One region of the Mycolicibacterium gadium genome, then DNA from elsewhere that is predicted to be linked to it. Evidence: riboswitches for the same ligand, from Rfam matches in the RefSeq annotation. Region 1 holds a riboswitch; the other holds the start of a gene.

Evidence for each region. A riboswitch is a leader RNA that binds a small molecule or an ion and turns the genes downstream of it on or off. The one in region 1 is predicted to bind S-adenosylmethionine.
Region 2: linked by a shared signal. The riboswitch ahead of G6N36_RS12970 (bifunctional o-acetylhomoserine/o-acetylserine sulfhydrylase) and the one ahead of G6N36_RS14685 (hypothetical protein) in region 1 are both predicted to bind S-adenosylmethionine.

What each region holds. Positions count from the first base shown of each region.
Region 1 covers NZ_AP022608.1:2,999,360-3,015,523, forward strand. Annotated here, with positions in the region: gene G6N36_RS14675 (contact-dependent growth inhibition system immunity protein) at 219-560, opposite strand; gene G6N36_RS14680 (hypothetical protein) at 885-1,175, shown strand; gene G6N36_RS14685 (hypothetical protein) at 1,354-1,677, opposite strand; SAM riboswitch class IV at 1,713-1,824, opposite strand; gene G6N36_RS14690 (NUDIX hydrolase) at 1,887-2,540, opposite strand; gene G6N36_RS14695 (ADP-ribosylglycohydrolase family protein) at 2,616-4,079, shown strand; gene G6N36_RS14700 (ankyrin repeat domain-containing protein) at 4,079-4,816, shown strand; gene G6N36_RS14705 (hypothetical protein) at 4,816-5,043, shown strand; gene G6N36_RS14710 (hypothetical protein) at 5,087-5,962, opposite strand; gene G6N36_RS14715 (hypothetical protein) at 5,993-6,565, opposite strand; gene G6N36_RS29810 (hypothetical protein) at 6,749-7,009, shown strand; gene G6N36_RS14725 (SIR2 family NAD-dependent protein deacylase) at 7,219-8,796, shown strand; gene G6N36_RS14730 (hypothetical protein) at 9,493-9,840, opposite strand; gene G6N36_RS14735 (AAA family ATPase) at 9,837-12,272, opposite strand; gene G6N36_RS14740 (nucleoside triphosphate pyrophosphohydrolase) at 12,277-12,606, opposite strand; gene G6N36_RS14745 (HNH endonuclease) at 12,678-13,748, shown strand; gene G6N36_RS14750 (DUF1810 family protein) at 14,119-16,164, shown strand, end outside.
Region 2 covers NZ_AP022608.1:2,646,474-2,662,637, reverse strand. Annotated here, with positions in the region: gene G6N36_RS13020 (FHA domain-containing protein) at 1-178, opposite strand, end outside; gene G6N36_RS13015 (nuclear transport factor 2 family protein) at 242-649, opposite strand; gene G6N36_RS13010 (TetR/AcrR family transcriptional regulator) at 699-1,262, shown strand; gene G6N36_RS13005 (hypothetical protein) at 1,320-1,811, shown strand; gene G6N36_RS13000 (NADH:flavin oxidoreductase) at 1,808-3,004, opposite strand; gene G6N36_RS12995 (bifunctional methylenetetrahydrofolate dehydrogenase/methenyltetrahydrofolate cyclohydrolase) at 3,063-3,920, shown strand; gene G6N36_RS12990 (DUF3017 domain-containing protein) at 3,917-4,210, shown strand; gene G6N36_RS12985 (cytochrome P450) at 4,351-5,730, shown strand; gene G6N36_RS12980 (class I SAM-dependent methyltransferase) at 5,666-6,427, opposite strand; gene metX (homoserine O-acetyltransferase MetX) at 6,424-7,557, opposite strand; gene G6N36_RS12970 (bifunctional o-acetylhomoserine/o-acetylserine sulfhydrylase) at 7,557-8,897, opposite strand; SAM riboswitch class IV at 8,937-9,059, opposite strand; gene G6N36_RS12965 (NADP-dependent isocitrate dehydrogenase) at 9,262-11,499, shown strand; gene G6N36_RS12960 (epoxide hydrolase EphH) at 11,496-12,329, opposite strand; gene G6N36_RS12955 (NAD(P)/FAD-dependent oxidoreductase) at 12,455-13,807, shown strand; gene trpS (tryptophan--tRNA ligase) at 13,829-14,836, shown strand; gene yhjD (inner membrane protein YhjD) at 14,870-15,919, shown strand; gene G6N36_RS12940 (high affinity choline transporter 1) at 15,932-16,164, opposite strand, start outside.

The DNA of each region.
Region 1 (16,164 bases):
GTACTCGGCTTGCATCGTTGCCTCCCAGCGTCAGCTGTTACGGAGAATTCACGCTAGTAGTCCTGCGCTGTTCGCGCGGCGATATCGGGTGGGATTTGTTTCCAGACGCAAGCGATTCCTCCGGCATCGGTGCCGGCGGGTTGGGCGGCAAAGTGAGGATTCTGGCTACTCGTCCGACGCTGGCGATACTCCAATCCGTCACAGCCGACGGGGTGTTCTCAAGCAGTAGGAGGGGTAGGACCACCCTCAATCGCAGCGGAGTGCTGGCGTAGCCGCGCGGCGACCTGCCCGAGCCACGCCTTATAGGTGAATTCAGGTAGTGGGTAGTAGTTGGCACCCATCGTGCGCGTCACAAGTCGTTCGGCGTCGGGTTCGGTGCACTCGCCAGCCAGGTCATCGATTTCCTGGGACAACGTGCGAAGCAAGTCCGCAGAGGGTTGTTCGTCCTGAACGTAACTGTCGACAACCCCTTGCCAGTCAGCGGCCTCCAGAACCCAGTCCTCGTGGAAGTATGCCCCGAAGAAATGGCGTATTGGATCTGATATCGAATGCGCGTTCATGGATTGACCATTCCTGTTAGTACGTACCATCCTCCGGATCCATCGGATTTGATCATCTTGACGCTTGACCCCGGTACCGGGGCGTCGGATCCCCGCGCTAAAACCGATCCGCCGTCAAACGGTGCAACCAACTCGAGCTTTCCGTTCGCTCCGTTGGCAATCTCGCGCTCCTGCCGCAGTAGCCAAAGCGGTGAATGCCAGGGGCGCCCTTGGCGCTATCGTTGATCTCATCGGAACTGACCTCTTCCGCAGGGAAGGCATCGTGGTTATCCGCGCCGAATTCGCGCCAGAGTTCATGCTTGGCGATGATTGGTGCTCCTTGCTATGGACGGCGCCGGCGTGGTCGTGTTCAGCGCGGCGATGGAGGATGCGGCGAAGCACAAGACATCGCAGCTGGAGAATGGCGGCATCACGCATGAATTCTCAATCCGAGACGGAGAGTCCGGAGTCGAGCTGAATGGCGATCGCGTGATCTGGCGACTGGACCTTGCCAAGGCAGAAGAAGTCATCACGTATCTGCACGCGCTGAAGAGCAACGACCGCCCTGGACACCAGTACGTCGATATCTCCAAGCCGACCGACACGCTGGTCCTTTCGAGGGAGGAGTATGTCTGACATCTACGTGTGTGCCGTAGTCGGTCCGCGTAGCGAATGATCAGGACGGCCCAGACCGCCTCGTCGAGATCCCAGCACTGAGCGTCCTAAAATCCGCCACAGCGAAATATTTCGCCTCCTTCCATTTACTGCTGTGGACGCGCGGCCCGGAAAGCCTGACTAGGACGCTCCCGACCGGTCACGTCCACCTCGACGGCTTGCACGGCTTCACTTGGTCGCGCGTTGCGAGATTGAACGATCCACTCCCGATCACGTACAACACGTGATACTTCGGCCTCCACTCAGCAATACCACCAACGTAGAAGGCCGAACGCAGGCGATGGGGATTGTGGTGCCAGAGCGTCAGTTCGAGGTCGTCGCCTTCGATGTCGATATAGCCATCATCATTGACCGCAACCACTTTCACGCGGATGACCGGTTGACCATCCTCAAGTGACTTCTTCCCGTGGATCCAATGCATCCCGTGGCCGGGCATATAGGACCCGCAAGTGCGATTGGACATTGGCAGCACTTCCGAACTTCGGGCCTCCGCTGACGGAGGCGCTCTTGCCGACACCGGTCGGTGTTGGCCGCTTCGTCATCCGAGCCACCCACGAGCGTGGGGTTGGCGTGCCGTCCAGTCGGAGCTTGGCGACGACATCTCATGAAGCAACGCCAGTTTACGTCGACGGTCGGACAGAGACTTAGCGACCCACGCGACGGCGGATGCGACTACCCGCTCCGTCGGAACAGCTCTGCTGGGCGCCCTCGCCCTCGGATCGTTGTGGAACCCGTCGCATCGAGATGCGGTTCCATCGTGCGCCGAAACGTGTCGCGCTGAAGGGCCTTTCCCGCGATGGCCTCGTGCACCAGCCGGAGATCGCGGAGCGTGAAATGGTCACCGAGGAGGCCGGCGGGGTCCGGCTTGTCGAGGTAGTCGGCGCGGACGTGATCGACCGCCCGCTCGATGATGCCTCTATGGCCCCACGGCAGGCGCCCGGGAGCATCGACCGGAACGAGCCTCGTCGCGTCGGCTAACCGCGACTCCAGTTGTTCGAGACGCACCACGTCGACATGTGCCACCGATAGCACCCATCCGCGTTCATCGCGATGCGGGTCGTCGAAGACATGCAACTGGCGCGGATGCAGTCCCCGCACGTTGGCCTTCAGCCGCAACGACCGGTCGACAGCGTCGGCCAGCGTTTCCCCTTCGTGCAAAAAGGTTCCCGGCAGAACCCACCCGGTGGACGTCGGCCTGCGTACTTCCAGCACAACCAACCTGTGATGGGCGTCCACCGTGAGCACGGCAGTGTCCACTGCGACGGACGGTCGCGGATAGTCGGCGAGGGTCCGCCCGCTGGAGTCTTTGTAGGGTCGCTGGCTCATGTCGGTGCCCTAGCGTACAGTGAAAGTTAATTAGCGCAAGCGCGCTCAAATTAGCTCGAGGGAGGGAATGCCGCAATGACTTCATACAACGATCGGGTGGAAGGTGTCTTGCTGGCGACCGCGGCCGGGGATGCGCTCGGTGCGCCGTACGAGTTCAAGCCGCCGCGCGGCCCAGAACTAGAGGTGGCGATGGTCGGCGGTGGTCCATGGGCGGCCGGTGAGTGGACAGATGATACGTCGATGGCCATCGCGATTGCGGAAGTGGCCGCGACCGGCGGCGACCTGCGTGGCGAAGACGCCCAGGATCTCATCGTGCAGAGGTGGCGCGAGTGGTCACTCACCGCCAAGGACGTGGGGATTCAAACCAGTTCCGTGTTGTCGGCAGCGGCGCGCGGCGGCGTCATCACTGCGGCGCGCGCCCGCGCCCTGTCGGCCGACCTTCATGAGCGCACCGGCCGCACGGCCGGCAACGGGTCGCTGATGCGCACGGCGCCGCTGGCCCTCGCCTACCTCGACGATGAGGGCGCGTTGGTCGAGGCTGCGCGCGCGATCAGCGAGCTCACGCACTTCGACCCCGACGCGGCGGATGCGTGCGTGTTGTGGTGCTGCGCGATCCGGCATGCCGTGCGTACGGGAAAGCTCGATGTGCGAATCGGACTGCGTCACATCGCATCCGACCGCCGCGATCTGTGGTCGACGCGACTGGGTGAGGCCGAGTCCGCTCCCCCGGCGTCGTTCCCGAACAACGGCTGGGTGGTGACTGCCCTGCAGGCGGCGGTGTCGGCGATCGCCACCACGCCGGTACCCGCCGACGATCCGAGAGCCGAAACCTTCCGCGCCGATCATCTTCGGCTGGCGTTGGACGCCGCCGTGCGGGCCGGCTACGACACCGATACGGTCGCGGCGATCGCGGGAGGACTACTCGGTGCCGTCTACGGGGCATCGGCGGTCCCGGGAGAATGGCGGCGACTGCTGCACGGGTGGCCCGGCATGACCGCGCACGACCTGGTGGGGCTCGCAACGGCGATCGAGCGCAACGGCAAACCGGACGATTTCGACTTTTCGTATCCGGGTTCGCCGATCGACACGTTCGCCCGTCACCCGTATGACGACCGAGTCCTGCTCGGCGGCATCGGCGTCCTTCGCGAACTGCCGGAGGAGGTCGGCGCGGTCGTGTCACTCTGCCGGTTGGCGGACGACGACATACGCGACGACATACCGCATGTGGAGGTGCGGCTGATCGATCGGCCCGAGCGCGACGAGAATCCGCATCTGGACTTCGTGCTGAGAGACACGGTTCGCCTGGTGGAGCAGTTGCGACGGGAGGGTCGCACGGTGTTGGTCCACTGCGTGGGGGCGTACAGCCGCACGCCGACGGTCGGGGCGCTGTACGGGGCACGCCTGCGCGGCATCGACGTCGACGAGGCAATGCGCGACATCAAGGCCGTGTTGCCGGACTCATATCCGAACCGGTCGTTCCGAGACGCGCTGCGACGCTTGCAGTCTCGCGGCCTCGAATCGCCAAGGAGGTGCTCGTAATGTCGAGAGATGACGCGTCGCCGAGCGACCAACCCTTCGCGTGGCGCGGCGCGCTCGATCCTGGGCTGGTGCACGATCACGTCGTTGCCGCGTCACACCGTTTTGCCGATGCCGCCAAGACAGGTGAGTGGTCAACCGTGCTGACAATGCTCAACGATCCGACGTTGCAGCTTGACATCAATTGGTGGCGGCCGGGAGGTACCGCGTGGTTCACGGTGCTGCACCAGGCGGCCTGGCACGGCGCACCGGCCAATGTGGTTGCCACGTTAATCCGTCGAGGCGCGCTGTTGACGCTGACGGAATCGAGGGGCCGAACCGCACACGACGTATTCATAGACCGGGCGCGCAAGATCCACTGGGGCAAGGGCGTCGGCGTTGCCGAAGAGTCGCGAACCCTGCTTGAACAGCAGCTGATGCCGCCGCCATCACCGCTCTCATCGGACGAAATCCGTTCGCTTGATAGTCATCTCACTGAAGTCATCGACGGACGCATCCGCTGCCTGTTCGACGGCCGCAATCCGCGAGACGTCCTGCGGTACCCACTTGTCGGAATACTGCACGAAGTGCCGAATCAACACGTGTGGTTTCCGGTGCCGGGGATGTATGGCGGCTTCGACATCCGCCAGCAGGAGAACTTCCTCGATGTGAAGAGTTGGTGCCGCGTGGTCGGCGGGTCCGGCCAACAGCATCTGATCACGAGCGCGGGCGCGATCCTCGTCGACGAGGGATTCGTGTGATGACGAAACGTGCATACCGTTGGCACCGACTGCGCGCGGGCGCGCACACGATGACGTCATGGATCGGCGATGCTCAATGCACGTATGTAGCGGTTCGTGACGAGACGGGTTGGGTGCTGACGCGACATGTTGCCGGCGCCAGCCGAACTGTCAGCTGGGACCCGACGCCGACACTGCGCGCGGCGAAGGGTTTGGCGGAACGTGATGTAGACCGTGGAGTGCTGTGAGCCCTCGAGTGAATGTGAAGGACAGGGTGTTCCACCGAAACGTTCACCATCGATATGCACACGCCGTGCAGGTCCACGTTTCGGGCTTCACGCAGCAGCCGCGCGCATCGCGCCATGGCGGAATGTGCATGGCGGGCATGCCGTAGAGCGCGCGCTGGGTGCGTCCCGCTCCGCAGTTCGGGCACTTCGGGTGCTGCGAGAAGCGGAAATCGAGCAGAGTGGCGTGCCCGTCTTCGTCCATGCGCGTGGCGCACCGCGGACACAGGACGCCAGGCCAATCGGACGGAAGCTCGGGAAGCAACCAACTCTTCGGATCGAACGGTCCGTCGACATAGCTGGCCTCGCCCCTCTTGTCCTGGATCAGCACCTCCGACGGATCGCGCAGAGGCGCGTCGACAGTACGGATATGCGCATGGTCGCGCGCGTCCCACCACGTCAGGTCGATGCCCGAGTCGCAGCCGGTGCAGCGGCCCTCGGAATGCAACAGGATGCGTGCGGCGACCGCGCTTGAGTGCCCTAATCGCATCGACTGATCGTTCCGCCACTCTGTCTCCCTCAGCGCGAGTTCGAGCCGAACCGCAGCGTCACCGCGACGCATCCATACATTTCGCGGATCTTGATCGTGGGGAAAGTCGACCACCGCCGTCAACGTGGCAAGGTCCAGGAGAGCGGGACCGGGATAGGGCCACTCGACCACGGCTCGATCAGACCGGCCATCGATGCCGATGCGTCCGAGCGTGGTCATGATCGAGGGCGGATCCGTGTTGAGGACGATCGCGACCGGGTCGCCTTCGTGCATCTCGCCGAAGCCGTACCGCCAGGGTCGATAGGGACAGCGAGACTCCATGAGGGCGATCGCCGCGTCTTTCCAATCGGTTCCCTCGACGATGTGCACGCGCTCGGTTTTTGTTTGCTTCACATATCCATTATGCCAATGGAGTATGACAATTCAGTCACGCGCGGATTTGCTATGGACTACCCCGAGGAGCGGCAGACGCACGCGACACCGTTCAGACCAGACGGTTTGTTGCCTGCTCGTCAGATACTCGTCGAACGGCCCGACTGAGCGCGTTCTCGTCACGCCGAGCGGTAATGCTGAGCCGCTGCACGTGGTCCCGGTAACCGGCGAACGAATAGACGCGGGCGGCCAAGAGAGTGAGCGCGCCTCCTTGCGGAGCTTCTTGTCCTCGGCGATCGTGCGCTTCATGTCCTCGTGGTCCCGGAGTCTGCTCTTCTGAAGCGATTCGGTGGCGCGACGGTCGTCGGCGATCTGTCGTGCACTTTCGCCGACGTCGGTCAGCTCGTCCCATAGGTCGATCATTGTGAGGTCTATCGCGGTAACCCCCAATTCGGATCCTGCTCGATTTCCGACGCGATCGACCTCGTAGTCCTTGAGATGGTCGGTGACGCGCTGGCCGGGAATGACGCGGTCGTTGGGCTGCAACTGATCGAGGAGCACCTGATAGACCCTGCGTTCGGCGGCGCTGGCAAGTCGCGGAGTCTCATTCCGCGTGATGGTCATCGGATGTGGCACTCACCCATGCCCCCGATTCAACAACAGCAGCGCGACAACGTGGGCAGTATCTGCGATCGCGTATGTGTCGGACGCCGCGTCTACAGTCGGCGGCGACGCGCGAATCTAGGGGGATCATGCGCGGCCGTGGGGCTATTTCAGACGTGCTCGCGGTGTGCGGGGGCGGTGGCGATGTCGAGCCGGGCTCGAGCCGATCAGTACGACTTCATCGCACAGCTCGACAACAGGGGCGTGTACTACGAGTCGATGATCGATATCGGCAACCAGCTCTGCGCGCATTGGTCTTCGTCCTGCCAGCTGCTGAGGCTGGAGTCGATCCGATTCTGCGGATCGATGATTGCGCTGGTGCTCGACAACCCACGCCCCTTCGTCGGGTCAGCAATGCACATGGTCGCCCATGCTCCGCGATTGGAATCATCATCGGGTCGGTGAACTTCGCTTGCGTCGGACAAGTCTCCCCGCCTTGTCGACGACGACACCTCGATGGCATTCGGTCGCAGATGTCTTCAACTTCACTGTTACGCAGCGTTGTTCGCGACGTCGGGTGTGAACACAATACGCAATCGGTTTGCCACATAGGCGGCAGATGGCACGAATGCATTCGGCGACGGTGTACGCGGACTGTCGCTACGCTCTAGCGCATGGACGGCCATCTCTTCATCATCAACGGTGACTTGACGAAGATCGCGTGCGACGCGGTACTGATCCCGACGGACGACTCGTTCAGAATTGAGCCCCATTGGGATGGTCTAATCCAGGATTATAGAGACGAAATTCCCGTCTCTTGGAACGGCCGAAATGTCATTTCACTCACTAAACGGCACCATAGGCCACGCGTGTGGCTGGGGAATGTTGGGCAGTTTGGTGATCAATCGGATTTCTCCGTTTTCGCTCCAGTCGTCGAAAAGTTCGTAGCACATGAGGCCGCCGAACCGCAGGATGATCCGATGCGGAAACGCATTTACAACTGGCCGCTGCGCCGCTTGGCAGTCAACATGGTCGGCTCAGGAAAAGGCGGTGGTAGGGGCACAAAGGGCCACCTGGCGTCGGGGCTCGTCGAGACCTTGAGCCGGTTGGCCAAGAGGCACGTGATCGACATCATCCTCGTCACGTACGGGAACACTCCCTATGCTGCCGCCCAATGGGCACGCCGCAACTACCTTGTCCGCGCCAACACGTCCGACACCTGGCCACTTCGCGATGACCTGATAACAAAGGCTGAGGAATTGGCCCAAGACGCCATCGAGCACCAGTTGGTGCTCTTCATCGGCGCCGGTGTGAGCGCTGGCGCCGGCGTCGATACTTGGAAGGGCTTGCTGGAAGGTATGGCCGAAAAGGCCAATTTCACCGACAAGGAGCGTGAACTCCTGGCGAAGAAGGACCTGCGGGACCAAGCGACGCTAATCGAGTCGGCATTGCGCGACTCAAGCGACAGTTTCAAGAAGCGCGTCGCCAACCGCATTGCCGAAAGAAAGCTCTACTCGCTTGTTCACGGCTTACTCGCATCCTTACCAAGTAAAGAAGCAGTGACTACCAACTTCGACAAGTTGTTCGAGGATGCCGCCGCAGTATCCGGCAGCGGTATAGCTGTCCTGCCCCGTGACCCTCGCAAGACAGACGGACGGTTGCTACTTAAACTCCACGGCAGCGTCGATGACCATCAAGGCATGATCCTGACCCGGTCCGACTATCTCAGGATGCCGCGCCAGTACGGCGCACTCATGGGTCTGGTCCAAGGTTTGCTCATGATGCGCAAGATGGTTTTTGTGGGCTATTCACTGAGTGACGAGGATTTTCACGAACTTCTTGATGAGGTGCGGGCGGCACGCGGCGACAGCGACGATGGCGTTGGGCGTGGAACCGTCCTCACGTTGCATGACGACCCGCTCGAACGGAAGCTCTGGCAACAGGACCTGGACACCGTGCCAATGGTGATAGGTGAAAATGCCAGTAGCGATCTCCCCTGGGCAGCAAGGCAACTCGAGTTATTCCTTGACCTTGTCGGTTACCTGGCTACCACGTCGGCGGCCTTCTTCCTCGATCGGTCCTATGCTGAGCTCACCAAGTGCGAGTCTGATTTGCTAAAACCGCTTAATGAACTGGTCCGAAGAACCGCGGACAGTGCGCCACGCACGGTCGGAAGCCAGGTGAAGGAATTCTTGACCAGGTTGGGTGCCAATTACGACTCGAAGCCAATCGACCAGTCAGCTGTCGACTGACCAGTTGCGCCGCAGGTTTCGACATCCCCGCCAGTTCCCGACCGCGTCTCCATGAACTTCTCGCAGAGCCTCTGCCTAACCAGCGCCTCCGGTGAGTCAGGCGGCCGCAGCCGCAGGCGGGCGCGTGGTGACGTGGTGACGCGGTCGATATTCTTATTCATACCGTCACAGCGCCGGCAATTGGCGATCTCGTTATCGAGAGCGAGCGTGAGCAACCGCCGAGAGACGCCGATCCGATGGCGCCACCTTCAAGCTAACCCGGTGAAGGGCGGACAAATGACAGCTTCGGTTGAATATTGAGAACTCTGCTCCGGTTCAAAAGTTAGCGCGTCTACGCTGGAATGCGGCGGCTGTCTACGCCTTCAGCCTCCACGTACCTCAAAGACTCCGTGCGCTCTCGTCGAGGGCCGCGCAGGTGGATCGAACTCGTCTTGCGATTCGAGAATGTTCCCGCTCTTGTCTTCGACCCACCAACGCACCAGTTTCTGGTTGTTTCTCTTGAGAGGGCCTCTGGCGAGCGGCAGAACGTGGTCGCGGGATTCTTGGACGGCTGCGCGAGGCGAGTTATCGACGTATGCGATCACCGTCGTATCCCGTATCTCCTTGTCCGTCTGAACGAAGCGCAGGGGACTCGAGCTTTCTCGACCCTCTCCTCCGTTTCCGTTCTGCTAAACAACTGTTTGATTCCGCCGAACATCACTGCTCCTCCAGGTACCGCGCCACGCCGACGAGATGTCGAATCTCAGCGACGGAAGGCTGTAGTTCGTAAGCATGGCGGTGCACCGCAAGACTCAATCCGTGCCACGCGCGCTTGGCCTGTTCGCCTAACGCGGTGCCTTTAAGCGCTCCCAGAGCAACAAGTTTCGATCTGGTCGTCGGATACGGGTATGTCTGCTTCACCCATGAGGCGTTCTGTTCGTCGAGCCAGTCCTCAAGCACCGAACGCGCGAGCAACGCAGCGATACGAGGCCCGCGCGCGCCTAGTCCATATTCACCGTCCAGCAGCCGATCAGCGTGGTCGAGTAGAGCGGCACGGGCGGTCATGAGGCCAGCCGTCCAAGATCATCCACAGCCAGGCGGGCCTGCTTGACGGCTTCGAGGTAGTCCTTCACCCCGGCATGAGCACCTTTGGTGGCCACCATCATCGTGGCGCGGCGGGCAGACCCGCCGTCCAACCATTTGTCGATCGCGGTGCTGTTGGTCGGATCGACGGCCAACCCGACGCGCTGCCGCGTCGTCGTAGCGCCGTTCCATATGTCTTCGAGTTCGGCACGAGAGCTGCCCGCGACGAACTGCCGCGACGAGAAGACGTCCCACGCGGTAACCTCCAACGCTTCTCGGCACAACAGCGGAACGGCCTTCTTCTTGATGTCGTCAGGAACGGCGTCGTCAGCCGCGATCGCAAACGCGTCCTCAAGCAGTCGGTCAGCGGGCCGCGTCGACTCCATCACGGTGACAACGGAATTCGCGCCGCGGACGAGCTCCACGATCCTGGCCGGTGATCGTGACAACCGAATAGCCGACGGCAGGCGGTCGTCATGGGTGAAAACGATGACTTGACGGTGCTCCGCTAGTCGGTTGAGCACCTGGAGAAAACCGTCGATCTTCGACGGGTCCATCGCCTGGATCGGATCGTCGAGTACGAGGAACCGGAACGGACTCGCCGGCGAGGTGGCGCGCGGGATGAAGATCGCCAGCGACAGCGCCTGCAACTCGCCCTGACTCATCACCCCGAACGCGTCAGTATCCGAGCCGTCAACGTCCGCCTTCAAAACGACACGGCGCGTAGTCTTTTGGCCTTCGAGCCGAATCTCGCCGAGGTCAACGTTGCTCTCTTGCCGCAGCGCCGCCCAAATACCCTTCGCCTGGTCGGCCAACGGGGCGATGCGTTCATTGCGCAGCACCCCGGCGTTTTTCTGCAACCATTTGAGCGCCTCATCGGCGACAGCGAGCCGAGGTTCGGCTTCGGCGACCTTCTCGGCCTTGCCGACCCACTCGGCAAGGTCCAACGCCACGGGTTGCCATGCGTCAGCGCGGGATTGGATCAAGGTGACGGCCTGTTGACGCAGGTTCGCATACGCCTGGCGCAGTGCCTCGAATGTGTCGGTCGCATGGTCGGCGAGAGCGGCGTCGCCGTCCGGCAGTTTGACGAATGCGTCGTAGGCGACGCGGGCGGCGTCGAGAGTCGTAAGGTCGGGGTCGGTCGTCGGCGGAGCCGGCACCTCTCGCACCGCGGCCATCACCGCGGATCGGGCTTGGTCGGTCGCGGCTCGCGCGGCGGTCAGATCCTGCGCCGCCTGCTGCTCCTGTTCCAGGGCGGCGCGAGCGGCGACGGCCCAGTTCGCGTCGAGCGTTCCATGACCGCAGACCGGGCACTTCTGGTCGCCGAAGTGCTCATGGAAGTCGAGCCCCATTTCGAGCAGCTGGGCGCGGTCAGCGGCGAGCGCGTCGGAGCGCTCCGTCTCCTGGCGCTGACTGTCGGCGGCGGATCGCAGCGCGCCACATTTGAGCGCGATGTCCTCGGACTCTGGAAGGGTGAGACGCTCAGCGCGCAACCAGGCCTGCGGGACAGCAGCAGTGGTGCCCTCGGTGATCAACGGTCGCACGATGTCGAGGTTCGGCTTGCTTTTGCGGATCTGCGCCAAAGCGGTTGCAGCGCGGGGATCTTCGTGCGACTCCAAGATGGGCTTCAGCGCGTCGCGTACCTTTCGCAGTTCGCCCGCGGGTTGACGCAATTGCTTGACCTCGGCGTCGAGACGTGCCACCGCCTCGGTGAGCTGTTCGAGGCCGAGCAGCTTGAAGAGCTGGTCGTAGAAGGCGCTGGGGCTGCCTTCGAGGATGCCGCTCAACTCGTCGTAGCTCATCAGCGGGCGATACATCTCGAGCGCGCTGTCCCAGCCGAGCACCGAGAAGTCCTCTTGCTTCTTGCCTTTGCGTTGCACCCACCGCTTGGCGTCGTCGACGTCGATGTCGTCGCCGGGCGGCCAGTCGACGCCGATGGCCGTGGTTCCGGCGCCTTCCTCGGCGAGGCCGACCCGGATTTCCGACTTGGCGCCGGCGTGGAGGTTGCGCCAGTCCTGGGACCAGATGCTGGGCTTGTTCCTCCAGCGCGAATTGGTGCCGGTGAGGGCGAGCTCCAGGCCCTCGGCGAGGGTCGACTTGCCGGAGCCGTTGCGCCCGGCGACGACGGTCAATCCTGGTCCGGGCTTCAACGGCAATGCGACTCTGGGGCCGATGCCACGGAAGCCCTCGACGGTGATCTCGGTGAGGTAGGCGCCGGTCGGCTCGGTGGGCTCGTCGACAGGCGCGGTCAGAAGGTCGACGAGTTCGCGGCGGGTGGTGCCACCGCCGAGGACTTCGGAGAGATCGTCGGAGGATTCCAGTGCGGCGAGAATGACGACGCGGGCTTGTTCGCTGAGCTCCGCATCTTCGTCGGCGCGGGCCAGGACGTAGTTCTTCAGCCGCTCGTCGTACACCCAGTCACCTCCCCGTGTGGAGCGGGTCGACGTCGTCCAGGCAGAGTCGCCGATCGAAGCCGCCCCGCTCGTTGCGCTTTGCTCGTGCGATGTCGCCGATGGTAGCGAGATCGGCACCGTGCTCGACGGCGATCGCGGTGAGGACTCCCAGGACGTCGGCCGCCTCCTCGACTAGCGACTCGGTCGTCGGCGCCGCGGCAAGCTCGGCTACCTCTTCACGCAGCTTGTCGATCAGCGCGCGACGATAGGTGTCAGGGCGCATGATCGTCACATGTGGGGTACGGCCGGACGCGCGGATGATGTCCGGGATCCGGTCCCGTACGAGTTTGCCCACGGCGGTGCTCCCCCCTCGCAATAATGATGTGGTGCTGTTGTACCCCCTGCCGGTGACATCGAGGGCGAAACGTGTCCGATGACGTGGTAGATCCGTTGCTGCTCGGGCAGCGGGTAGTCGCGATTCTCGAGACGGGTTTGCGGACGGCGACGTACAAGCTGGCGACGTTGATGGCGCTGGTCGAACACTGCATCGAGAACCTGCCGGAGCAGCCGCACGACACCCTGCGGGTGCCGCTGCCGGAGTTGGCGCATCGCGTGTTGTCGCTCTACTGGCAGCAGGTGCGACCGTTTGACGGACGCGAGTTACGGCAGTCGACGCAGCCGCGAGCACGGATCCTGATCGCCGTAAACGACTTGCACGCAGCGGCGGGCCGCTTCAGCGGGTCGGTTGATATCGCGGCGATGCGTGCTCCCGAGGCTCACGCCCGGGCGATCAGCGACATCGTGCTCTGCTTGGCACAGCAACCTCTGCATCGGCTTCAGAAACTGCCTGGCTCTCCGACGAGCGACCCGTTCCTCTACGACGATTCCTTCCTGCATGATCAGATCTCGCGCTCGACGCTGCGCGCTCACGGCGATGCGATCGAACTGAAGCCGGGTGTGGGATCCGGGCTGGCGCGGCTTGCGGGTCTGCTCAAGCCAGCGTTGGAGATCATGTGGGTCGAGGACGTACGCCGGATGAACAAGTTTCTCGACGCCGAGGTGCCGGATGTGGCCGGGCACCTGTTCGGGCGGGAGCGCGCGGCACTGGTAGCGGTGCGCGAACCGTTCAAGGATGCGTTCGGCCCGCATTGCTTCTACTGCGGCACCCACCTGCCGCCAAACAACCCAATTGATCACGTGCTGCCATGGTCACTGGTGGGAATCGACGGGCTGTCCAATCTCGTGCTCGCGTGCGCCCGGTGCAACGGCGACAAGAGTGGCGCGCTACCTGCGGTGGGACTCGTTGATCAAGTGCTGCGACGTGACCAGGCGATCTTGAATGAGATCGCTGCAAGCCTGCAATGGCCCACGCAGCATGAACGAGTTGTCGCCGCAGCGCGCGGTATCTATCGCGGCCAACCTAGCGGTGTACCGACGTGGTCGGGCTATAAGCAGACGGAGCGGCTTGACGTGAGCTTCCCGCCGACATGGTTCTAGGTCGTGATGGCTCGGCTCACTTCTCTGAGCCCTCGGCGCGCGGGCCTCGTCACCACGCCGTGCAAATGGGGTGGCGGGCCGAGCTCCGGCACCGTGTTCCGTTATTTGCGACGCGTTCGACGTTAACTGCCTCGGTGGTGGATCGATCCCGCTGGCCTGCATGCGCCCGGGGCGGCCCCGTCGAAGAGGAAAGCACGTGTTGATCAAGGTGCACATGTCGATGCGGTCATCAAGCACCTTCAGATCCAGCGACTCTTCGCGCAATAGACCGGGTACCTATGGCGTACACCGCAACTCAAGCAGCCGGTCGTTCGCAACACAGAATATAGAGTGTCGACAGGATTCACTCAGTCGGGCATCGTTGGAAGTGATGTCGGACGTCTATAACCTCGGCCGTTTCGTCGTCGCGCAAAACTATCCTGGAAGCGCCGACAATTATGAGGCGGCGGTACGGGAACTGCGCGCCGGCCGCAAGAAGTCGCATTGGATGTGGTTCGTGTTCCCTCAACTCGACGGGACGCTGGGCACCACGGTGGCATCGTTACCTCGAACGCTCAACGATGTCGTCCGTAGCCGCCTCGGCAGCCTCGACCCCGATGTGCACGAAGCGCTGCTCGCGGCGTCGTGCATGGCCACGCCCACGGTCGAGATGGTGGCGATGGCGACGATCGGCGACGGTGACCAGCTGGTCGACCTTCTCGAGATCGCCGAGGACAAAGGCATCATCTCCATCGACGGCAACCGGATCCATTTCACGCACCCGCTGCTGGCAAGGGGCGTCTACACCGAAGCGCGTCCCGCGGCGCGCCGAGCGATGCACCGTCGGCTCGCCGAGCTCGTCGACGAGACCGAGCTGCGCGCAAGGCATCTCGCGCTGGCCGCTACCAGAGGCGACGATGTGACGCTGCGCGCGCTCGACAAGGCTGCCGACTCGGCGCGGGCGCGCGGGGCACCCGAGGCCGCCGCCGAACTCACGGACCTGGCCATCGGCCTCGGCGGTGATGCCCCGGAACGCCGGCTCCGCTCGGCGCTGAACCACTTCGACGCCGGCGACCATGAGCGGGCGACGACGATGCTCCAGGAGACCGTAAGTCGGCTGCCGCCGGGAGATCTGCGGGCAGAGGCGTTGTGCCGCTTGGCCGTTGTACGCCTGTACACCGAGGGCTTTTTCGAGGCGACGACCGTGCTGCAACAGGCACTCGACGATGCGGATGACGACAGTCCGCTGCGCGTGCAGGTGCTGATCACGCTGGCCTACTCGCTCATGCACGCCAACCAGGTTCGCGAGGGCAAGGATGTCGCACGGCAGGCGGTCGAAGACGCCGAGCGACTCGGCCAGCCGCACCTGCTCAGCCTGGCGCTGGGCATGCGGGTCATGTTGGACTTCGTGGCCGGCGAAGGTTTCGACGACGCAAGCCTGCAACGCGCGCTCGAACTCGAGGACGAGGACGCCTTCACGCCGCTGGTGTTCCGGCCGAGAATGCAGCACGCACTATTGCTGGAGTGGACCGGCGAACTGGCGACGGCGCGGCAGAAACTCGAAGCGATCCGGCTGCGCTGCATGGAGAAGGGTGAGGAAGGCGAATACGTCTTCATCGCACAGCACGTCGTGATGAGCTCGGTATGGGCTGGCGACTTCATCAACGCCAACCTGGTGGCCGAAGACGCCATGGAACGCGCCCGTCAGCTCAGCGGCGGCACGCCACTGTTCTTGGCGCACAGCATGCGCGCACCCTTGGCCGTGTTCGCCGGCCAGGAGGCCGAAGCGCGTCGCACTATCGCAGCAGGACTCGAGATCGGCAGGCAGACAGGAACTTTCCGACTCGGAGAGCGGCTGCTTGCCACCCTCGCATTCCTCGAGGTATCGCTGGGCAACTACCCCGAAGCGCTCGCCGCGGTCGCTCCGCTGCTGTCGGGCTTCGATCCCGCGTCCACGCCGACCGAACTGCCCGGTGCCGCGTTCCTGCCCGATGCCATCGAGTCCCTGGTGCAGTTGGGCAGGCTCGCCGAAGCCGCGCCGCTCATCGAGGCACTGGAACGCAACGGCCGTACCTTCGACCGGGCCTGGATGTTGGCCGTCGGGGGGCGTGGCCGTGCGATGATGCTCGCGGCGACGGGTGACCTCGCCGGCGCTCACGTCGCAGCGCAGCAGGCGATGACCGAACACGAGCGGGTGGACATGCCGTTCGATCGGGCACGGACCCTGCTGCTGCTCGGCCAGCTCGAACGTCGAATGCGCAAGAAGGAGGCGGCGTCGAGAAGCCTGCAGCTGGCGCTCGAGGTATTCGAGCGCCACAACCTGCCGCTCTGGGCCAACCGCACGCGCGCCGAGCTGGCGCGGGCCAACGTCGGCCCGCAGGGATCCAACCTATTGACCCCGTCTGAGCAGCGCGTCGCCGAGCTCGCCGCGTCGGGC
Region 2 (16,164 bases), 350 kb from region 1:
TGGCGACCCACCGCCCCTGGTCGAACCGCAGCACAAGGTGCGCGCGCGAGATCAACGGATGTGCGATTCGGATGTCGGCGCGAAGATCGCGGCCGACGACTACGTCGTTGCCCGGCGCGAAAGTTCGGGTCGACCCGTCGTGTCGAACGGTCAGCGCGGGTGGGGCTGGTCGGCTCATCGCGACCAACTCTATCGGTATGACACCGATCTCGGCGCAGGTCTGGGGGTCGTCAATCCGCAGTCATCGGCGCGGAATGCGCCATTGGGCAGTGTCAGTGATCTGGTGCAGTGCGGTGATCCGGTCGTCTCGCGTCGTGATGACGTGAGCGAAAGCGGCATCGACGGCAGTCGCGCCGTCACGCGAAGGACCCCGGTACCGACCGATCACGACGATCCGGTCGTCGTCGACGGGGAGGAATTCGTCGGGGTCCACGGTCACGTCGTACAACGCGTCAATGCGGCCCCAGACCCCGGCGATCATGTCGTGCGGGCCGTTGTGCCGGCCGCCGACATCGTGGGGCATACCCGTGCTGACAGTACCGACGAAATCATGGGTGAGCAGCGCGAACAGCTCGTCGGCTGCGGACCGGGCGATGGCGTCGTAGAAGCGTTGCGCGACTGTGACGGGACCGGATTCGGAAAGGGACACGGGTCCTCCAACCTTCATAATAGAGAGTGATCTCTATTATGATAGGACGATGCCGCGGCCCGCGCGATACACCGTCGACCAACTGCTCGACGCCGCCGCGACCCTGCTGGCTGACGAGGGCCCGGCCGCCGTCACCATGTCGGCTGTCGCGCGCGCGGTGGGTGCGCCGAGCGGATCGGTGTATCACCGCTTTCCGACGAAGGCCGCACTGTGCGGCGAATTGTGGATTCGTACCGAAACGCGCTTCCACACCGGCGTCACCGCGGCGCTATCCGAACCGGCAGACCCGCAGACCCGGTGTGTCGCCGCAGCCCAGTTCACGGTGCGGTGGTGCCGCGATCATCCGAACGAGGCGCAGGTGCTGCTGGCCGGGGCCGACGCGCTGGCCGCCGCGGACTGGCCAGAACACCTGACCGCGGCCAGGCGACGTCTGCACCGCAAACTGCGGCACCTCATGAAAGAGGTGCCGGCCGCGACGGATCGAGTCAACGCCGCCGTTGTCGACATTCCCTATGCCGTCGTCCGGCGGCATCTGCTGGCCGGGCAAGCCATCCCCGGGAGCGCGGACAGCATCGTTGCCGACTGCGCGATGGCCCTCATACCTGCCGGCTGAAAAACGCAAATAAATGCCGGTTCGTCCGGCGAGTCGTTCGGCGTCGAAGCTGTGTTCGTGGTGTCGTTGGTCATGGTGTCCAAGCCGCCTGCAGCCCTGCTCACGGGCGTGGCGGCGGTGTTTGGAATGGCCGCGGCGCTCACGTCGCCGACGGCAGCCGCAGACCCGGCGTACCCCACCGATGATCGAGGTTTCGTCGACTCTCAGATTCGTTGCGACGCGCCCCAGTCGGCGGTCGCATTCAGCCGCACCGAGCAATCCATCGTGGCGATCTGCGTGGACCAGGCCGGCCGCTACCAATACCGGGGAGCGCAGGTGGCCAACAAGGACGCCGTGCTCACCGTGGTGGCCGAACCGACCGTGCCCGGCGAATTCTTCGCCCAAAAGGACGGCGTCACCTACACCGTGACCGCGCAGAACCTGATCATCAAGACCGACGAGTGGGTGCGCACCGAACCGGTGCTGCAATTCGGCACGCAGCCGATGCTCGCGGTGGAGATGCCACTGAGCCGCCCCGGCGGCGACGTCGCGCCGGTGCCGCCCCGCTAACCGGGCGAACCTGTGACCACACAGTGCGTGTGGCTGTAGATCGTGGCCATGCACTTGTTGCAGTGCGTGCACAGCGACCGGATCGAGTGGGCGTCCCCGTCGTCCCGGATGCGGTTGATCAGATCGGGCTCGGCGAGCAGCGCTCGTCCCATCGCCACGAAGTCGAAACCCTCGGCCATCGCCAGATCCATGGTTTCGCGATTCGTGATGCCGCCCAACAGGATCAGGGGCATCTTCAGTTCGGCGCGGAACTGCTTGGCGTCGCGCAGCAGGAAAGCTTCCCGGTAGGGGTAGGCGCGAAGGAACTTCTTGCCGGTCATCCGGATGCCCCAGCGCAACGGTGGCTTGAACGCCGCCGCGAACTCCTTGACGGGTGCGTCACCGCGGAACAGATACATCGGATTGACCAGTGAGCTGCCCGCAGTGAGCTCGATGGCGTCCAGACCGCCGTCGGACTCCAGCCACTTCGCCGTCTGCAGCGACTCCTCGAGTGAGATGCCCCCGCGCACGCCGTCGGCCATGGTCAATTTGGCGGTGACCGCGATCGGAGTGCCTTCGGCCTCCACCGCGCGTCGCACCGCCATCACCATGCCGCGCGCCACCTTGGCCCGGTTCTCGAGCGATCCACCGAATTCATCGGCTCGGCGGTTGATCAGCGGGCTGAGGAACGAACTCGCGAAATAGTTGTGCCCCAGGTGGATTTCGACGGCGTCGAACCCGGCTTCGATCGCCATCCGGGCGGCGTTGGCGTGCGCGGCGATGATGTCGTTGATGTCGTCGCGTGTCGCCTTCCTGGCGAACCGCATCGAGAGCGGATTGAAGAACCGCACCGGCGCATATGCCGTCGCCTTCGTTGCGCGGGCATTGGCCACCGGCCCGGCGTGACCGATCTGCGCGCTGATCGCCGCGCCCTCGGCATGGATCGAGTCCGTGAGCTTCTTCAGCCCGGGCATCGCCTCCGGACGCCACCAGATGACGTTGCCCTCGGTGCGCCCACCCTTCGTCACCGCCAGATACGCGACAGTCGTCATGCCGACTCCACCCGCGGCGGGCAGCCGGTGATAGGTGATCAGGTCGTCGGTGACGAGCGCGTCCGGCGATGAGGCCTCGAACGTGGCCGCCTTGATGATTCGGTTGCGCAGCGTCACCGGGCCGAGTTTGGCCGGGGTGAACACATTGGGCTGTGTGTTCATACGCAGTGAGCATGCCAGACTGGCTTCGCGGCCGAGCGAAGCGACGGGAGAATCTTGCGTGGGTGCGATCACATTGGACGGTAAGGCCACACGGGACGAGATTTTCGTCGACCTCAAGGAACGGGTGGCGGCGTTGACCTCCGCAGGTCACACGCCTGGACTGGGCACCGTGCTGGTCGGCGACGACCCGGGCTCACATGCCTATGTCCGGGGCAAGCACGCCGACTGCGCCAAAGTGGGCATCAACTCCATCCGCCGCGATCTGCCCGCCGACATCAGTCAGGCCACGCTCGACGAGACCATCGACGAGTTGAACGCCAACCCCGAGTGCACCGGCTACATCGTGCAATTGCCGCTGCCCAAACACCTCAACGAGAACGCCGCCCTGGAGCGGGTCGACCCCGGCAAGGACGCCGACGGGTTGCATCCGACGAATCTCGGCCGGCTGGTTCTCAACGAGCCTGCGCCGCTGCCCTGTACACCGCGCGGCATCGTGCACCTGTTGCGCCGCTACGAGGTGGAGATCGCAGGCGCCGAGGTCGTGGTGATCGGTCGCGGGGTGACAGTCGGCAGGCCCCTGGGTCTGCTACTGACCCGTCGCTCCGAGAACGCGACGGTCACGTTGTGCCACACCGCGACTCGGCATCTGCCACAGCACACCCTCGAGGCCGACATCATCATCGCCGCGGCGGGGGTGCCGCACATGGTGACCGCCGAGATGGTCCGTCCCGGCGCCGCGGTGATCGACGTCGGAGTCAGCCGCGACGACGCGGGCAAGCTAGTGGGCGACGTACACCCCGACGTCTGGGACGTGGCCGGTCACGTGTCACCAAACCCCGGCGGAGTCGGTCCTCTCACGCGCGCATTCCTGCTCACCAACGTGGTGGAGCGAGCCGAGGTGCTGGCGGCTCAGTGACATTGCGGGAGTTCGCGCGCAAGGTGTTCGGCCGGCAGTGGCCAATTCTGCTGCCCGGCGTGATCGTGGTGGCGGCCTTCGCGCTCGTGGTCGCCGGCTACTGGCGGCGCGGGGCGCTCGTCCTTGCCATCGGAGTGGCCGTCGCCGCGGTGCTGAGGCTGACCCTGCCCGAAGACCGGGCGGGCTTGCTCGCAGTACGCAGTCGCGGCATCGACGTCGCCACGACCGCCAGCGTCAGCGCGGCGATTCTCTACATCGCGTGGACCATCGATCCGTTGGGCACCAGCTAGCGCGACGCCGCCGGCGCTGAGGGCAGTAGGCCTTCGTTCCAATTGAAGTAGTCAACTACGCTGGCGCCCCCACTGGCGCCTTGCGACGCTCCACCAAGCCGACTAGAGCCCACGCGGCTCTGCTTGCGATGGAGGATGTCATGGTCGTGAAGGTCGAAAGCCTCGAACTGAGTACGCTCCCGCCCGTCCCGAAGAATCCGCTGTCGTATTGGCAGACAGTGCGTGCTGTCAGGTCGTTGCACTTCGGTGTCGAGCAGCTGCGCAATGCCGGCGGCCCGGTGACGCGATTCAGCCTGGGTCCGAGGTGGCTCATGCCTCCGGTGGTGTTGGCAGCCTCGCCGCAGGGCATTCGCGACATTCTGGGTCGCAAGGACGATTTCATCGAGAAGACGGTCGTCCATCAGGAAATGCGCCACCTGCTCGGCGGCAACCTGTTCGACCTCATGCACGACGAATGGTTGCCTCGAAGACGTGCGCTGCAACCGGTTTTCACCAAACAGCATGTCCGTCAGTTCGGCGGCCATATGTTCCAGGCCGCGGAGACGGTTGCGGCCCGCTGGCCCGACGGTGGCGAAGTGGACCTCGACACGCAGTGCCGCTCCCTCACCATGCGTGCGTTGGGTCGCTCGGTGCTCGGATTAGACCTCGATGAACGCGCCGACACCCTGGCCGAGCCGATGCAGATCGCCCTCAAGTACATCGCGGATCGGGCATTGCGTCCGGTGCGTCTGCCGAGGTGGCTGCCCACGCCCGCGCGCCGCCGCGCGCGGGCGGCCACCGATACCATGCGGCAGCTCGCGCAGGAGATCCTGCAGGCATGCCACGACGACCCGGCGAGGGACGCGCCATTGGTTCGGGCACTGATCGCCGCCACCGATCCCGTCACCGGAATATCTCTGTCTGACAGTGAAATTCGTGACGAGCTGATTGTCTTCATGGCCGCCGGCCATGACACCACCGCAACCACGCTGGCCTACGCGCTGTGGGCGCTGGGCCGTCAACCGGAATTGCAGGACCGCGTGGTCGCGGAAGTGGCAGAGCTGGGTGATCGTGAACTGACACCCGATGACATGTCGCGGCTGAGCTACACCATCCAGGTGCTACATGAAGCGTTACGACTGTGCCCACCCGGCGCCACCGGGGCGCGGATGGCGATGCGCGATGTCGAGATCGACGGTTACCGAGTCGAAGCGGGCACGCTGCTGTTGTTCGGTATCATGTCGGTGCAACGCGATCCTGCGCTGTGGGACGATCCGCTGACCTTTGATCCCGATCGATTCAGCCCCGAGAAGTCCAAGGGCCGCGACCGTTGGCAGTACCTGCCGTTCGGCGCGGGGCCACGGTCGTGCATCGGCGATCACTTCGCCATGCTGGAGGCCACACTCGCGCTGGCCACGATCATTCGGCTTGTCGAAATCCGCTCTCTGGACGACGATTTTCCGGTCGAGACGCCGTTCACGACCGTGGCCGCCGAGCCGATCCGTGCTCTCGTGAAAGCGCGGCGCGGGTGCACACCGTGACGTACGGCAGTGGAAGGCCGTTCGAGTTGGCCAGTGCGGGATGGGTGGCCAGTAATTCACGCACCCGGTCCAGGGTCTTGGTGCGCACCTTCTCCGGGGACGTGATGCAGTAGCTGCGTGAGGCGACCAAATCGATGACGGCCTGCGGTGTCACGTAATTCGTCCAGTCGACGCGGTGATGTGCGACATCAGTGAACACCTCTGGCAGCGTCGTTTTCTCGTTGAAGTGCGCATCCTCGTGGCCGATGATGGCGCCCAGATCCTTCACCCAGCCAAGCCGCTCGTCGCGCGCATTCCACACCAGGCCCAGCCGGCCACCCGGCCGCAGTACGCGCGCCACCTCCTTGACGGCGCGCTCGGTGTCGAACCAGTGCCAGGCCTGGGCCACCAGCACCGCGTCGACGCTGTCGTCGGGCAGCGGGATCTCCTCGGCCGTCCCCAGCAGCGCGGGGGTATCGGGAAGCGAATTGCTCAGTAGCTCAAGCATTTCCGGGATCGGGTCGACGGCGATGACATCCAGTCCGCGTTCGACCAGCCGCGTGGTCAGCTTTCCCGTCCCGGCGCCGAGATCGAGAACATCGCGCGCCCGGTCCGGCAACAGCCAGTCGATCGCCTCCGGGGGATAGGACGGCCTGCCGCGCTCATATGCCGCGGCTTCCGCACCGAACGACAGCGAGCGCTGCTGGCTGCTCGTCACCGCGCGGCCAACTCCAGCGTCTTGCGAATCAACTCGCCCACCGCCTCCGTCTCGACCAGGAACCCGTCGTGGCCGTAGATCGAGTCGACCACGTTCAGTTCGGTGCAACCCGGAAGCAGCTCGGCCAATTCCTGCTGCAGTCGCAGGGGGTACAGCCGGTCCGAGGTGATACCGCCGACCACCACCGGCACCGGGCAGCTGCGCAACGCCGCCTCCACGCCCCCGCGGCCGCGCCCGACGTCGTGGCTGGACAGGGAATCCGTCAGCGCCACATAGGTGCCGGCGTCGAACCGGGCCGACAGTTTGCGCCCCTGATACTCGAGATAGCTCTGCACCGAGTAGCGGCCGCCGGCCGCGGGATCCTCGTCGCCCTGTGGGGTGTTGGCGAAACGGTCGTCCAGTTCGGTCTCGCCGCGATACGTGAGGTGTGCAAACCGGCGTGCGATCTCCATACCGGTTCTCGGTGCGAGGCCGGTGTCGTAGTAGTCGCCATCGCACCAATTCGGATCGGATTTGATCGCCGCCACCTGCGTGCTCTGGGTGCCGATCTGGTCGGCGGTGGCGCGGGCCCCGACGGCCAGCACCAGCGCGGCGCGCACCTTGTCGGGATAGCCGACGATCCATTCCAGCGCCCTGGCACCACCCATCGAGCCGCCGACCACGGCGGCGACCTCGGTGATGCCCAGCGCACTCAACGCGGCGACGTCCGCTTCCACCTGGTCGCGCACCGAAACCGGCGGAAACCGGGAGCCCCACGCCTTACCGTCAGGATGCGGCGAGCTCGGTCCGGTCGATCCGCGGAAGCCACCGAGCACGTTGGTGGCGATGGCGCACCAACGGTTGGTGTCGATGGGCGCGCCGGGTCCGGCCACGCCTTCCCACCAGCCCTCGGTTTCGTCGCCCGGACCGGTTGGGCCTGTGACGTGGGAGTCGCCGGTGAGCGCGTGCAGGACGACCACCACGTTGTCGCGGTTGGGCGAAAGCTCACCCCAACGCTGCACGGCGATCGTGACGTCATCGATGACCGCACCGTTCTCCAGCGTCAGCGGGCCGATGTCGACGTAGCCGACTTCTCCTTCGGCGGGCAAGGTTTCAGGTTCCACGTCGAGTTCCTTATCGAGCAACGTCATCAGAATGCCGCCGCGGATTTCGGATCGGCCGACCCTCTGACCTGTTTGGCGGCGGCGAAGCCCTGTTCGAGGTCGGCCAGGATGTCATCGATACCTTCGATGCCGACAGCGAGGCGCACAAGCCCGGGAGTGACGCCGGTGGCCAGCTGTTCCTCGGGCGACAACTGCGCATGCGTCGTCGACGCCGGATGGATGACCAGCGACCGGACGTCGCCGATGTTGGCGACATGGCTGTGCAATGTGAGCGCGTTGACGAACGCCTTGCCCGCGTCGATCCCGCCGGCCAGCTCGAACGCCAGTACCGCACCGGTTCCCTTGGGAGCCAGCTTCTTTCCGAGCTCATACCACGGTGAGGTGGACAGCCCGGCGTAATTCACCGAGATGACGTCCCCGTGCCCGGCGAGGTACTCGGCGACGCGCTGCGCATTCTGCACGTGCCGTTCGACCCGCAGGCTCAATGTCTCCAGGCCCTGGGCGACCAGGAACGCGTTGAACGGCGAAGCCGCCGAGCCGAGGTCGCGGAGTAGCTGCACGCGCGCCTTCAATGCGTATGCGGGAGGGCCGAGTTCGGCGAACACCACACCGTGATAGCTCGGGTCGGGTGTGGTGAATCCGGGGAACTTGCCGTTGGTCCAGTCGAATGTGCCACCGTCGACGATCACGCCGGCGATCGCCGCGCCGTGCCCGCCGAGGTACTTGGTGGCCGAGTGCACGACGATGTCGGCGCCGTGGGCAAGCGGCTGGATCAGGTACGGCGTCGCGATCGTGTTGTCGACGATCAACGGCACGCCGTTGTCGTGTGCCACGGCGGCTACCGAGGGAATGTCGAGCACGTCTATTTGAGGGTTGGAGATCGTCTCGCCGAAGAACGCCTTGGTGTTGGGGCGCACCGCCGCCCGCCAGGAGTCCAGGTCGTCGGCGTCTTCGACGAAGCTGACCTCGATGCCGATCTTGGGTAGGGTGTAGTGAAACAGGTTGTAGGTGCCGCCGTAGAGCCGTGGGCTGGAGACGATGTGGTCGCCCGCGTTGGCCAGGTTCAGGATCGCGAAGTGCTCGGCGGCCTGACCGGACGCCAGGAACAGCGCCGCGACGCCGCCCTCCAGCGCCGCAATGCGCTGCTCGACGACGTCCTGCGTCGGGTTCATGATCCGGGTGTAGATGTTGCCCGGCTCGGCGAGACCGAACAGCGCGGCGGCGTGATCGGTGCTGTTGAACGTGTACGACGTGGTCTGGTAGATCGGCAGGGCGCGTGCGTTGGTCGCGCTATCGGGGGTTTGGCCCGCGTGGACCTGCTTGGTTTCGAACGCCCAATTCTGGCTTGGGTCTTCTGGCGCGCTCATGAGACGGCCCTCCATTTGTGTCAGGGGGCCCGACAAACGGACCCGCGCTTGCCGGCAACCGCTCGCTAGCGGCTACTCAACCTGGTCTTCACCCGGAGCACCCCACCGCGGTTGGAGGGTTGCCGGCCAGCAAGCCGGGGCTTGACGCTGGCGCTCATGACCGAGCACAGACTATCGCATAGGCCTGACTGCGTGCCAGCAGCCTGTTTCCTGCGCGCCGAAAGCTACCCGCCAGTAGCCGAAGTCCGCCCGGGAGACCCAGGTGGCCCACGCGTAGCGTCGTGTTCGACGCAATACTTATAGCCGCCGCGCACAACGCGGAGCTTTGTCGAACTGTCCGAGAAGACCCCCGGGAGAGCATCACATGAGCGAAGAGCAGCCGACCATCATCTACACCATGACCGACGAGGCGCCGCTGCTTGCGACCTATGGCTTCCTGCCGATCATTCGGACCTTCGCCGATCCGGCGGGGATCAACATCGAAACCAGCGATATCTCGGTGGCGGCCCGCATCCTGGCCGAGTTCGGCGATCACCTGTCCGAAGAGCAGCGCGTCCCGGACAACCTCGGCGAGCTGGGCAAGCTGACACAGTCCCCGGACACCAACATCATCAAACTGCCCAACATCAGCGCGTCGGTGCCGCAGCTCTACGCGGCGATCAAGGAGCTGCAGGAGAAGGGTTACGCGGTTCCCGACTATCCGGCCCAGCCGAAGAACGACGAGGAGAAGGCGCTCAAGGAGCGGTACGGCAAGATTCTCGGCAGTGCGGTGAACCCCGTTCTGCGCGAAGGGAATTCAGACCGGCGCGCTCCCAACGCCGTCAAGGAGTACGCCCGCAAGCACCCACACAGCATGGGCGAGTTCTCTCAGGCGTCGCGCACCCACGTGGCGACCATGAAGGGCGGCGACTTCTACCACGGCGAGAAGTCGATGACGCTGGATCGCGACCGCAAGGTACGCATGGAGCTGAAAACCAAGGGCGGACAGACGATTGTGCTCAAGCCCGAGACGGCGCTGGAGGACGGCGACGTCATCGAATCCATGTTCATGAGCAAGAAGGCGCTCGTCGAGTTCTACGAGCAGCAGATCGAGGACGCCTACAAGACCGGGGTGATGTTCTCACTGCACGTCAAGGCGACGATGATGAAGGTCAGCCACCCCATCGTGTTCGGTCACTGCGTGAAGGTCTTCTACAAGGAAGCCTTCGCCAAGCATCAGGACGTGCTCGACGAACTCGGAGTGAATGTCAACAACGGGATGGTCGATCTCTACAACAAGATCGAGGCGCTGCCGTCGTTCCAGCGTGAGCAGATCATCCAGGACATCCACGACGTCCACGAGCACCGTCCCGAGCTGGCGATGGTGGATTCGGCCAAGGGCATCACGAACTTCCACTCGCCGAGCGACGTGATCGTCGACGCGTCGATGCCGGCCATGATCCGCCTCGGCGGCAAGATGTACGGCGCCGACGGTCGCACCAAGGACACCAAGGCGGTCAACCCCGAGTCGACGTTCTCCCGCATCTATCAGGAGATGATCAACTGGTGTAAGACCAATGGCCAGTTCGATCCCACGACGATGGGCACCGTGCCGAACGTCGGCCTGATGGCGCAGAAGGCCGAGGAATACGGCTCACACGACAAGACCTTCGAGATTCCCGAGGACGGCGTCGCGGACATCGTCGACGTCGACACCGGGGAGGTGCTGCTGTCGTGGGACGTCGAGGAGGGCGACATCTGGCGGATGCCCGTCACCAAGGACGCGGCGATCCGGGACTGGGTCAAGTTGGCCGTCACCCGTGCCCGCGCATCGGGTATGACGGCGGTGTTCTGGCTGGACACCGAGCGTCCGCACGAGGCTGAACTACGCAAGAAGGTCAAGGCGTACCTGCAGGACCACGACACCGAGGGCCTGCACATCCAGATCATGCCGCAGGTCTGGGCCATGCGGTACACGCTGGAGCGGGTCACCCGCGGACAGGACACCATCGCCGTCACCGGAAACATCCTGCGTGACTACCTCACCGACCTGTTCCCGATTCTGGAGTTGGGCACCAGCGCCAAGATGCTGTCGATCGTGCCGCTCATGGCGGGCGGCGGAATGTACGAGACCGGCGCGGGTGGTTCGGCGCCAAAGCACGTGCACCAGCTGGTGGAGGAGAACCACCTGCGGTGGGATTCGCTCGGCGAGTTCCTCGCGCTGGGGGCCTGCTTCGAGGATCTGGGCAACAAGACGGACAACAAGCGCGCCACCTTGCTGGGCAAGACGCTCGACGGCGCGATCGGCAAGCTGCTGGAGAACGACAAGGGACCGTCGCGCAAAACCGGCGAGCTCGACAACCGCGGCAGCCAGTTCTACCTCGCCATGTATTGGGCACAGGAACTCGCCGAACAGAGCGAGGACAAGGAGCTCGCCGACCACTTCGCGGCGCTCGCGAAATCGCTTGCGGAGAACGAGGAGACCATCGTGTCTGAACTTGCAGAGGTGCAAGGGGATTCGGTGGACATCGGTGGTTACTACTGGCCCGACCCGGAGAAGACGACCGCCATCATGCGGCCGAGCAAGACGCTGAACTCGACCCTGGAGTCCGCGCGCGGCTAGCCGATGGCCTCGTGCGGCGGAGGCGTCGCGTGGCGGTCGGTGAACTCGACGATCAGGTCGGCGACCCGGCGCGGCGCCTCGAACATCGGGATGTGCCCAACGTCGTCGAGATGCGTGATCTGTGTGGACTCTGGCAGGTGAGTGGTGAAGTGCCGGGTGAACCTCGGATGCGGAAGCACCCGGTCTTTCTCGCAGATGACCAGGTGCGTCGGCGTCTTGGCCTCGGCGAGTTCCATCAGGCCGGGCATCAGCAGCGACTTGACCAGCAGCTGGTAGTAGGCCGGGCAGTGGGTGACGTCGTCGATGATGTCGCGCCACTGGTCGTCGTTGAGGCGGTCCGCTGTCGCGCTGATCGGCACGAAGCCGAGCTGACGGACGTAGGGCAGCTTGAGCGCACGTTCGCCCAGCAACTTGGCGCCCAGGTAGACGGGCAAGCCGGCCACGAACTTGAACACGATCTCGAACTTGGCGGGGGTGTAACGATGCCAGCCGCCGGCCGGCGCGATGCCCGTCAATGAGCGGGCCCGGCCGCGGCGCGAGAGTTCGAAGGCCACCCACCCCCCGAGCGAATTTCCGACGATGTGGGCGGTTTCCCAGCCCAACGCGTCCATCCGACGTTCCATGTCGTCGGCCAGCTCGACGGTGTCCAGGAAGAACCTGCCCTTGATACCGCCGTTGTGCCCGGGCATGGTCGGTGCCAGGACTTCGTACCGCCCGGTGTCAGCAATCAGCGGTGCGACGCCTTTCCACACGTTCTGCGACATCATGAACGGGTGTAGCAAAAGCAGTGGCTCTCCGGAGCCCAGGTGGATGGGTGCGCGCTCGATCATCTGCCCGACACTAAAGGTGGTACCGCCGGTACCGCAAGCCCGCCGCCCCGGCGATGGTCAGGGCACCGTCGAATATTCACCCGCTGTGGACTGTGAGCGGGGCGCATGACCGTTAGGGTCGGCAAATGACCGACGAAACCATCGCTCCCCGGCGTCATCGCGTCGTCATCATCGGGTCCGGCTTCGGCGGGCTGTTCGCGGCCAAACACCTCAAGCGCGCGGACGTCGACATCACCCTCATCGCGAAGACGACCCACCACCTGTTCCAGCCGCTGCTCTATCAAGTCGCCACCGGCATCCTGTCGGTCGGTGAAATCGCGCCGGCGACGCGAATCATCCTGCGTAAGAACAAGAACACCGAAGTCTTGCTCGGCGATGTGGTCGGAATCGACCTGAAGAACAAGACCGTCACCTCGAAACTGCTCGATTGGGAGCGGGTCACGCCGTTCGACAGTCTGATCGTGGCCGCAGGCGCACAGCAGTCCTATTTCGGCAACGACCATTTCGAGGCCTTCGCTCCTGGCATGAAAACGGTCGACGACGCGCTGGAACTGCGCGGCCGGATCCTCGGCGCCTTCGAGGCGGCCGAGGTGACGACATCGGAGGCCGAACGCAAGCGTCGGCTGACATTCGTCGTCGTCGGCGCCGGACCGACCGGGGTCGAGGTCGTCGGACAGATCGCCGAGCTCGCCGATCGAACCCTGGCCGGGGCGTTCCGCACCATCGACCCCACCGAAGCCCGGGTGATCCTGGTCGAGGCCGCCCCTGCGGTGCTGCCCCCGATGGGGCCCAAGCTCGGGCTGAAGGCGCAGCGCCGGCTGGAGAAGATGGGCGTCGAGGTCAAGCTCAACACGATGGTCACCGATGTCGACTACATGGGCCTGACCGTCAAACAGGACGGTGAAGAAGCCAGAATCGAAGCCGCCGTCAAGGTTTGGTCGGCCGGCGTGCAGGCCAGCCCGCTGGGCAAGCTGATCGCCGAGCAGTCCGACGGCACCGAGGTCGACCGCGCGGGACGTGTGGTTGTCGAGCCTGACCTCACGGTCAAGGGCCATCCGAACGTTTTCGTCATCGGCGACCTGATGAGCGTTCCCGGCGTCCCGGGGATGGCGCAGGGCGCGATTCAGGGTGCGGTCTACGCCACCAAGCAGATCAAGAGCGAACTCAAGGCTTCGACAGGCGAACGAAAGCCGTTCAAGTACTTGAACAAAGGCAGCATGGCCACCGTCTCGCGGTTCAGCGCGGTGTGCCAGATCGGCAAGGTCGAGTTCGGTGGATTCCTGGCCTGGCTCGCGTGGCTCGGTCTACACCTCTACTACCTCGTGGGCAGCCGAAATCGCATCGTCGCCGTGTACTCCTGGTTCATCACCTTCCTGGGCCGCGGCCGCAGCCAGCTGGCGATCACCGAACGGTGGGTCTTCGCACGCAGGGCCATCGAGGAGACCCGGGAACAGAGCGCTCAAAAAGCCATTGGCTGACCATGCCAAGATTGACGCATCATGAGCACTGCGCGTCGCGTCTTTTCCGGTGTCCAACCCACATCTGACTCCCTGCACCTGGGCAACGCCCTGGGCGCCATCAAGCAGTGGGTGGGCATGCAGGACGACTACGACGCCTTCTTCTGCGTGGTCAACCTGCACGCGATCACCATCCCGCAGGATCCCGAGGAGTTGCGTCGACGCACCATGGTGACGGCCGCGCAATACCTCGCGCTCGGCATCGACCCGTCACGGTCCACCGTCTTCGTCCAGAGCCAGGTGCCCGAGCACGCCGAACTCGCTTGGGTGCTGGGCTGTTTCACCGGATTCGGGCAGGCGTCGCGGATGACGCAGTTCAAGGACAAGTCGCAGAAGGAAGGTGCGGAGGCCACGACCGTCGGGCTGTTCACCTATCCCGTGCTGATGGCCGCCGACGTGCTGCTCTACGACACCGAACTGGTTCCGGTCGGGGAGGACCAGCGCCAGCATCTGGAGTTGGCCCGCGACGTCGCGCAACGGTTCAACGTCCGCTTTCCGGACACCTTCGTGGTGCCCGACGTACTGATCCAGCAGGCCACCGCCAAGATCTACGACCTGCAGGACCCCACGTCCAAGATGAGTAAGTCCGCGGCCACCGACGCCGGCCTGATCAGCCTGCTCGACGATCCGAAGAAGACCGCGAAGAAGATCCGGTCGGCGGTGACCGACAGCGAGCGCGAGATCCGCTACGACCCGGCCGCCAAGGCCGGCGTCTCCAACCTGTTGAGCATCCAGTCGGCGATCACCGGCACCGACGTCGACAAGCTCGTCGAAGGTTACGCGGGCCGCGGCTACGGCGACCTGAAGGCCGACACCGCCGAGGCCGTCGTCGAGTTCGTCACGCCGATCCAGGCGCGTGTCGACGATCTGATGGCCGATCAGGCCGAGCTGGAGGCGGTGCTGGCCACCGGGGCCGAGCGTGCCAGAGAGGTGTCTTCAAACACTCTGCAGCGGGTATATGACCGTTTAGGGTTTCCCCGGGGGACCTAATAGCCAACGCCCGCAACTCGCTTGGAGGCTCCAATGACACCTCCGGTCGAGCCGGGCAATTCGAACGAGTCCAAACCCGGAATTCTCGATCGCTTTCGCGCGCGATACCACTGGTTCGACCACGTGATGCGGGCCCAAGAGCGATACCAGGAGAGCAAGGGCGACTTCTACGCCGCCGGCATCACGTACTTCACCATCTTCGCGTTGTTCCCGGTGCTGATGGTCGGATTCGCGATCGGCGGCTTCATTCTGGCGAGCCAGCCCGAGCTGCTTGCCGAAGTCCAGGAGCGGATCAAGTCGACGGTGCCCGGTGACATCGGGCAGCAACTGGTCGACCTAACAGACTCTGCGATCAAGTCGCGCACGTCCGTCGGCATCATCGGCCTGGCCACCGCCGCATGGGCCGGGCTGGGCTGGATGGCGAACCTGCGTGAAGCGCTGAGCCAGATGTGGGGACTGGCGCGGCAGGAGCCCAAAGGTTTCGTCCGCACCAAGCTGTCAGATTTGGCGGCCATGGTGGGTCTTTTCCTCGCGCTCGTCGTGACCATCGGGCTGACCGTGCTGGGTAGTTCGGGAGCGATGAAGCAGGTCCTGGAATGGTTTGGGCTGCAAGATGTTCCGGGTGTGAATTTGGCGCTGCGGATTACGTCGCTGGCGGTGTCGGTGCTCATCACCTGGTTGCTGTTCACCTGGGTCATCGCGCGGCTACCCCGTGAGTCGGTCAGCTTCCGAAGCGCGCTGCGGGCCGGATTGATCGCCGCGGTGGCCTTCGAAGTCTTCAAGCAGGTGGCGTCGATCTACCTGCGCTCGGTGGTGACCGGCCCGGCGGGAGCGACGTTCGGTCCGGTGCTGGGCCTGATGGTGTTCGCCTACATCACCTCTCGCCTCATTCTATTCGCCACGGCGTGGGCCGCGACGTCATCGGATAACCTGGCGACGGCCCCGGTCGATCCGCCCAACCCGGCACAGATCACCCCGCGCGTCGAGTTCCGAGAGGGCCTGGGGATTCGCGGTGCACTGGCCGCGGCCGCCCTGGGAGCCGTTGGTGCGCTGGGAATTTCGCGGTGGAGCCGCCGCCCGTAAGCCCCAGCTGCGCTATACGGGCGCAGCCTCACCCGCGAGCACAGGCTCCGTCTCGGTCTCCACTGTCGTGGAATCCAGGGCATCGTCCACATCCTGCGCGACCTGAATGTCCAGACCGCGCAGCGTTGCCGGTGGTGTCATCAACGACACGACGACATAGGTCAGCAGGCCGGCCCCGAAGGCGATGAAGGTAGGCCACCCGTCGAACGATGCGGTGATGAGGCTGTTCGGGATGTAGAGGATCG